2 regions of the Pseudofrankia coriaricola genome follow, and region 1 is predicted to be linked to the other one. Evidence: riboswitches for the same ligand, from Rfam matches in the RefSeq annotation. Region 1 holds a riboswitch; the other holds the start of a gene.
The links. Region 1 has a riboswitch for cobalamin ahead of bluB (5,6-dimethylbenzimidazole synthase). Riboswitches for the same ligand answer to the same signal wherever they lie in the genome.
Positions count from the first base shown of each region.

Region 2: another riboswitch for cobalamin. It lies ahead of bluB (5,6-dimethylbenzimidazole synthase); the one in region 1 lies ahead of bluB (5,6-dimethylbenzimidazole synthase).

Region 1 is NZ_JASNFO010000117.1:36,255-40,132, reverse strand. Features, by position in the region: partial or broken gene QOZ89_RS41945 (transposase) at 108-323, shown strand; gene QOZ89_RS41940 (hypothetical protein) at 308-562, shown strand; gene QOZ89_RS41935 (nuclear transport factor 2 family protein) at 559-993, opposite strand; cobalamin riboswitch at 1,273-1,470, shown strand; gene bluB (5,6-dimethylbenzimidazole synthase) at 1,499-2,170, shown strand; gene QOZ89_RS41925 (VIT1/CCC1 transporter family protein) at 2,241-3,071, opposite strand; gene QOZ89_RS41920 (peroxiredoxin) at 3,068-3,715, opposite strand; gene QOZ89_RS41915 (hypothetical protein) at 3,765-3,878, opposite strand, start outside.
Region 2 is NZ_JASNFO010000038.1:81,151-85,028, forward strand. Features, by position in the region: gene QOZ89_RS20740 (sigma-70 family RNA polymerase sigma factor) at 1-378, opposite strand, end outside; partial or broken gene QOZ89_RS20745 (transposase) at 673-888, shown strand; gene QOZ89_RS20750 (hypothetical protein) at 873-1,127, shown strand; gene QOZ89_RS20755 (nuclear transport factor 2 family protein) at 1,124-1,558, opposite strand; cobalamin riboswitch at 1,838-2,035, shown strand; gene bluB (5,6-dimethylbenzimidazole synthase) at 2,064-2,735, shown strand; gene QOZ89_RS20765 (VIT1/CCC1 transporter family protein) at 2,806-3,636, opposite strand; gene QOZ89_RS20770 (peroxiredoxin) at 3,633-3,878, opposite strand, start outside.

The sequences.
Region 1 (3,878 bases):
GTGATCGACCAGTGACTTGCTGGAGTAGCGGTCCGCGAACTGGGACGGCCACCGCGTGATCCTCTTCGAGAACCGACCAAAGAACTCGAAGACGGAGGAACACTGCGATGGCCGTGCGACCGACTGTGCCCGACGCGGAACTCGTCGGCAAGGAACTGATGATGGCGAGTCCGGATCTGCTGGGCGCGCTGGTGAAAAGGTTCGCGGATTCCCTGATGTCCGCGGAGGCGGACGCGCTGTGCGGAGCGGAATACGGTGAGATCTCGCCCGATCGGGTGAATCGTCGCAACGGTTACCGGAGCCGGGAGTGGGACACCCGGGCTCCCCGACCTGCGTCGGGTCGAGTTCGAGCTACCTGTGGGCCTGCCCCGTCGGCATCGACTGGTTCGTCATGCTCGCCGACACCGTTGACACCGACACCGTGGGGAAGGTCTTCCGTGCCGTCTACGCCCAGCCCCTCACCCCGCACCAGCTCACCCGGCTCTGGCCGGCTGGCCCCCGTATCGGCGGACCCGGCGCCCCTGCGACTCCTGAACGGCCGGCCATACGGATGAGGAGCTAATTCTCCACGAGGGCCTCGTTGGAGTACGTCCTGTCGAACAGGACATCGTTGGTGTGAATCGTGTCGTAGTATTCGCGCACGGACTGAATCGTGCTGCCGCGCACTTCGACGACAAAGCAGATCCGGTTGTCGTACGTCTTTCCGGCCGGCGACACCCCGCGCACCTCGGCTTCGACGACGACCCGATCTCCTTCCGCTGTTCCACTGGTGATGGTCATTTCTATCCCAGCCGGCATGACCGTTCCTACCAAGCCGAGCAGATCGACGAGCTTCTGCTTGGTGTATGTGCCCGCCAGCGGGATGTGCTCCGGCTTTCCGGACACCAACCACGTAGCCTTCTCGTCCATCAGGTCCATGGCGGCTTTGATGCGCCCCACCGACAGGTTCTCGAAGAAACTGAACACCATGTTCTTGTTTGCCGTCGTACTCAACCGCACTCCTTGTTGATCTTCGGCACGATTTGCCGCTAGCTCGATGACAAGCGGCCATGCTAACCCGCGGTCGGCGACGGCCCAGAGCTTCGCCGACCGGCAGCCGAGCTGACAGGCCCCGCCCGGAGTTCCGTGGCAGCCAGCGTGGCAGCCAAGCCGGTGGACGACGGCGGACGATCGGGGGACGCCGGCCAAACCGGGATCATCGGGCTCTGGTGTGGGCCTCGTCCAGACCGGCCAACGAGCCCGGCGGCGGGCACCAGGCCCTGATAGCGTGCACGGCGGCATCGTTTGCGGGGTGCCCCGGGTGACCGGGGAGAATCGGGAAGCCGGTGGAAGTCCGGCACGGGCCCGCCGCGGTAACCGGGGAGTCCCCGTCCACGCGCTCAGCGCGGCCACTGGACCTAACAGTCCGGGAAGGCGGACGGTCGGCGTCGATCCGGGAGTCCGAAGACCGGCCCCGCGCGGGTGCCGCCCTGGGGCGGCCGGACAGCGGGAGCCTGCCATGCCTACGCATCTGTACGACGTGATCCACCAGCGCCGCGACGTGCGCGGCCAGTTCACTGGCGCGCCGATCCCCAGCGAGATCCTCGAGCGGGTGCTCGAGGCCGCACACGCCGCGCCGAGTGTCGGACTCAGCCAGCCCTGGGACTTCATCCTCGTCACCGACCGGCGCACACGGCGGGCCTTTCACGCCCACGTTCGGTGCGAGCGGGAGGTCTTCGCCGCGTCGCTTGCCGAACAACGGGCCGCCCGCTTCAGCCGGATAAAGATCGACGGGGTGATGGAGTCGTCCCTGTCGCTGGTCGTGACCTACGACCAGCGACGCGGGGCGCCGGCGGTCCTGGGCCGACACGCCATCGCCGACGCAGGTCTTTACTCCGTCTGCCTGGCGATCCAGAACCTGTGGCTCGCGGCCACGGCCGAGGGTCTCGGCGTGGGATGGGTCTCCTTCTACCGGGAAGCGTTCGTCCGCGACCTGCTCGCCATCCCCGCGGACATCCGACCCGTCGCGTGGCTGTGCCTCGGACCGGTAACCCACCACGAATCCATCCCCGACCTCGAGCGCCACGGCTGGGCGAACCGGCGCCCGCTTCGCCAGGCGGTCCACCAGGAACGCTGGCATCCGACCGCCGACGACAACGACTGCGACTCGTCGAGAGCGCCGTCGACGTAGAAGTGGAAGAAGGCGTTGACGTACTTCAGCGGCACGCTCGCCTCCATCTCGGCGCGCGTCTCCTCGTCGGTCAACTCACTGTTGAGCCGAACAGCTTTCCGATGCTGTAGGTGGCTGCCGCTGCGGCCAGGATGATAGCCAGCTGGCGCAGCGCCCCACGCCTCATCGAGTGATCGCTGGAGCGGGCGATGCCGGCCCCGACGAGGATGCTGGCGATGGCGGTCAGGGCGATGGACACGGATACGGCGGGGACGCCGCGCAGGAACCACCAGGGCGCGAGCGGTATGAGGGCTCCCCCGGCGAAGTAGGCGAGCGATGTGGTCGCGGCGGTCAGTGGCGAGCCGAGCCCGGCGGGACTGATGCCAAACACGATCTGAGCGGTGAAGGCAAGAAACCGCTCCTCGTCCAGCGCGAGCTCTGCTGGCGCGGATTGCGCGGTTGCCCGGGCGAATCCCGCGGCCTCTAGGCGTGATGAGAGCTCGTCGAGCATCAATCGTGGGTTACGCGTGACCAGTTGCCGGATCTTGACAAGCAGGCCACCGTAGAGTTCGGCCTGACTGCGTACGGAGACCCATTCACCCGCAGCCATCGACAGCGCGCCGGCGAGCAGGCTGGCGAACCCGGCCAGACGGACGGTGCCGGGCGACGCGTGCGCGCCGGCCATGCCCAGAATGAGGCAGATGTTGGTGACGAGGCCGTCGTTAATGCCCAGCACCGCGGCTCGCGCGCCGCCACGCGCGACCCGGGCTACCTGGTCAGCAAGATCGGCTGCATCGAATGCCGGATCGGTGGGCCGACTCGCGGCGGTCGTGCGCAGCGGCCACGCCGGTCGGTGTGCTCGATACGCTCGGTGGCCGGCGGGCAGGAACGGAACGACCCCCGCGGGCACGTCCTCACTCATGCCCGGCCCAGCTCGGCGAGAGTGGACAGTACAGAGACGGCATGCTCCTGGACACCGGCGACGACATATGTCTTGCGGACGACGCCATCGGGATCGACCAGGTATGACACTCGAAGCGGAAAGGCGGCGTACTGGTCGTCTGGGTCCCGCTCGACCGCGAACAGGCGCCCCACGCTGTGGTCCACATCCGAAAGCAGCGGGAACTCGAAGCCCTGTTCCTCGGCCCAAGCCTTGTTCTCTTCAGGTGTGTCGAACGACAGGCCCACAATGAGACAGCCGGCTGCCTGAAACTGCTCGGCCTGGTCTCGTAGTTCCTGACCTTCGATGGTGCAGCCGGGCGACCCGGCCTTGGGATACCACCACAACAACGCCCAGTGCCCCGCAAGCGCAGTCGAGGCGACCAACCTCCCGTCCTGGTCCGGGAGGGCGAAGACAGGAACGCGGGCGCCTGGGTCGAGCATGTGGGCGATGCTATGTCGCCGACGGCCAGCTATCCGCGGCCGGGCGACCCCGCGACGCACTATCGCCACCTGGTGGCGCGGGACGGCGATCTCGACCTCTATCTCGTGGGGCCGACCACCCACACCGGCCATTGCGAGCAGCCTGCGCACCAGGAACACGACCGTGACACCACGGCCCGTCATGATCCCCGACCTCACCGCGTCGCACGCCTGGTGACCTGTGACCCTGGCCTCACACCGGCATGTGGTCCAGACGCCGCTGGCCGACCGGCTGGCGCGGCGACGACTGGCCGCGCTCACGCCCGGATATGTGCGGGCGGCGATCCGGCGCTGGCAGCAGGAGGGC
Region 2 (3,878 bases), on a different contig from region 1:
GCCGGTGTCGAGGTCGAGGAAGACCCGGTACGCGATCACTTCCCGCTGCCGCCGCGGCAGTTGACGCAGCACGGCCAGCAGTTGGGGGTCCAGACCGGGGTCACTGACCGTGCTGGCCGCGACGTCGGGAACACCGTCCAGCGCTACTTCCCGTCGCCGCCGACGCCACCACGAGACCCGGGTGTTGAGCGCCGTACGCACGATCCATGCGCGCGGCGCCGGATGGCGGCTGACTTTCGGCCACGCCATCCAGGCCCGAGTGAACGCCTCGGCGACCAGGTCCTCGGCCAGCTGCCGATCAGCCACGCTCGCCAAGACTGCCCGCAGGCATGCGTCCTGGCTGGCTTGGTAGAACTCCCTGAACTCCAGCTGCTTCACACCCCCTATACGCCGCAGCGCCTCGATCCGCTTACCTGAGACTCGGACTCGGACTCCGTGACGCGGGCTTCTTTCGCGGGACAACGACCGCCTCGCCGCACTGCGCCAGCAGACCGATGCCTGGCACCACGGCATGCGCGGCCGACCCACCTGGTGGCGCAGCGGCGACGGACGTGGTGTACGGGATGTGATCGACCAGTGACTTGCTGGAGTAGCGGTCCGCGAACTGGGACGGCCACCGCGTGATCCTCTTCGAGAACCGACCAAAGAACTCGAAGACGGAGGAACACTGCGATGGCCGTGCGACCGACTGTGCCCGACGCGGAACTCGTCGGCAAGGAACTGATGATGGCGAGTCCGGATCTGCTGGGCGCGCTGGTGAAAAGGTTCGCGGATTCCCTGATGTCCGCGGAGGCGGACGCGCTGTGCGGAGCGGAATACGGTGAGATCTCGCCCGATCGGGTGAATCGTCGCAACGGTTACCGGAGCCGGGAGTGGGACACCCGGGCTCCCCGACCTGCGTCGGGTCGAGTTCGAGCTACCTGTGGGCCTGCCCCGTCGGCATCGACTGGTTCGTCATGCTCGCCGACACCGTTGACACCGACACCGTGGGGAAGGTCTTCCGTGCCGTCTACGCCCAGCCCCTCACCCCGCACCAGCTCACCCGGCTCTGGCCGGCTGGCCCCCGTATCGGCGGACCCGGCGCCCCTGCGACTCCTGAACGGCCGGCCATACGGATGAGGAGCTAATTCTCCACGAGGGCCTCGTTGGAGTACGTCCTGTCGAACAGGACATCGTTGGTGTGAATCGTGTCGTAGTATTCGCGCACGGACTGAATCGTGCTGCCGCGCACTTCGACGACAAAGCAGATCCGGTTGTCGTACGTCTTTCCGGCCGGCGACACCCCGCGCACCTCGGCTTCGACGACGACCCGATCTCCTTCCGCTGTTCCACTGGTGATGGTCATTTCTATCCCAGCCGGCATGACCGTTCCTACCAAGCCGAGCAGATCGACGAGCTTCTGCTTGGTGTATGTGCCCGCCAGCGGGATGTGCTCCGGCTTTCCGGACACCAACCACGTAGCCTTCTCGTCCATCAGGTCCATGGCGGCTTTGATGCGCCCCACCGACAGGTTCTCGAAGAAACTGAACACCATGTTCTTGTTTGCCGTCGTACTCAACCGCACTCCTTGTTGATCTTCGGCACGATTTGCCGCTAGCTCGATGACAAGCGGCCATGCTAACCCGCGGTCGGCGACGGCCCAGAGCTTCGCCGACCGGCAGCCGAGCTGACAGGCCCCGCCCGGAGTTCCGTGGCAGCCAGCGTGGCAGCCAAGCCGGTGGACGACGGCGGACGATCGGGGGACGCCGGCCAAACCGGGATCATCGGGCTCTGGTGTGGGCCTCGTCCAGACCGGCCAACGAGCCCGGCGGCGGGCACCAGGCCCTGATAGCGTGCACGGCGGCATCGTTTGCGGGGTGCCCCGGGTGACCGGGGAGAATCGGGAAGCCGGTGGAAGTCCGGCACGGGCCCGCCGCGGTAACCGGGGAGTCCCCGTCCACGCGCTCAGCGCGGCCACTGGACCTAACAGTCCGGGAAGGCGGACGGTCGGCGTCGATCCGGGAGTCCGAAGACCGGCCCCGCGCGGGTGCCGCCCTGGGGCGGCCGGACAGCGGGAGCCTGCCATGCCTACGCATCTGTACGACGTGATCCACCAGCGCCGCGACGTGCGCGGCCAGTTCACTGGCGCGCCGATCCCCAGCGAGATCCTCGAGCGGGTGCTCGAGGCCGCACACGCCGCGCCGAGTGTCGGACTCAGCCAGCCCTGGGACTTCATCCTCGTCACCGACCGGCGCACACGGCGGGCCTTTCACGCCCACGTTCGGTGCGAGCGGGAGGTCTTCGCCGCGTCGCTTGCCGAACAACGGGCCGCCCGCTTCAGCCGGATAAAGATCGACGGGGTGATGGAGTCGTCCCTGTCGCTGGTCGTGACCTACGACCAGCGACGCGGGGCGCCGGCGGTCCTGGGCCGACACGCCATCGCCGACGCAGGTCTTTACTCCGTCTGCCTGGCGATCCAGAACCTGTGGCTCGCGGCCACGGCCGAGGGTCTCGGCGTGGGATGGGTCTCCTTCTACCGGGAAGCGTTCGTCCGCGACCTGCTCGCCATCCCCGCGGACATCCGACCCGTCGCGTGGCTGTGCCTCGGACCGGTAACCCACCACGAATCCATCCCCGACCTCGAGCGCCACGGCTGGGCGAACCGGCGCCCGCTTCGCCAGGCGGTCCACCAGGAACGCTGGCATCCGACCGCCGACGACAACGACTGCGACTCGTCGAGAGCGCCGTCGACGTAGAAGTGGAAGAAGGCGTTGACGTACTTCAGCGGCACGCTCGCCTCCATCTCGGCGCGCGTCTCCTCGTCGGTCAACTCACTGTTGAGCCGAACAGCTTTCCGATGCTGTAGGTGGCTGCCGCTGCGGCCAGGATGATAGCCAGCTGGCGCAGCGCCCCACGCCTCATCGAGTGATCGCTGGAGCGGGCGATGCCGGCCCCGACGAGGATGCTGGCGATGGCGGTCAGGGCGATGGACACGGATACGGCGGGGACGCCGCGCAGGAACCACCAGGGCGCGAGCGGTATGAGGGCTCCCCCGGCGAAGTAGGCGAGCGATGTGGTCGCGGCGGTCAGTGGCGAGCCGAGCCCGGCGGGACTGATGCCAAACACGATCTGAGCGGTGAAGGCAAGAAACCGCTCCTCGTCCAGCGCGAGCTCTGCTGGCGCGGATTGCGCGGTTGCCCGGGCGAATCCCGCGGCCTCTAGGCGTGATGAGAGCTCGTCGAGCATCAATCGTGGGTTACGCGTGACCAGTTGCCGGATCTTGACAAGCAGGCCACCGTAGAGTTCGGCCTGACTGCGTACGGAGACCCATTCACCCGCAGCCATCGACAGCGCGCCGGCGAGCAGGCTGGCGAACCCGGCCAGACGGACGGTGCCGGGCGACGCGTGCGCGCCGGCCATGCCCAGAATGAGGCAGATGTTGGTGACGAGGCCGTCGTTAATGCCCAGCACCGCGGCTCGCGCGCCGCCACGCGCGACCCGGGCTACCTGGTCAGCAAGATCGGCTGCATCGAATGCCGGATCGGTGGGCCGACTCGCGGCGGTCGTGCGCAGCGGCCACGCCGGTCGGTGTGCTCGATACGCTCGGTGGCCGGCGGGCAGGAACGGAACGACCCCCGCGGGCACGTCCTCACTCATGCCCGGCCCAGCTCGGCGAGAGTGGACAGTACAGAGACGGCATGCTCCTGGACACCGGCGACGACATATGTCTTGCGGACGACGCCATCGGGATCGACCAGGTATGACACTCGAAGCGGAAAGGCGGCGTACTGGTCGTCTGGGTCCCGCTCGACCGCGAACAGGCGCCCCACGCTGTGGTCCACATCCGAAAGCAGCGGGAACTCGAAGCCCTGTTCCTCGGCCCAAGCCTTGTTCTCTTC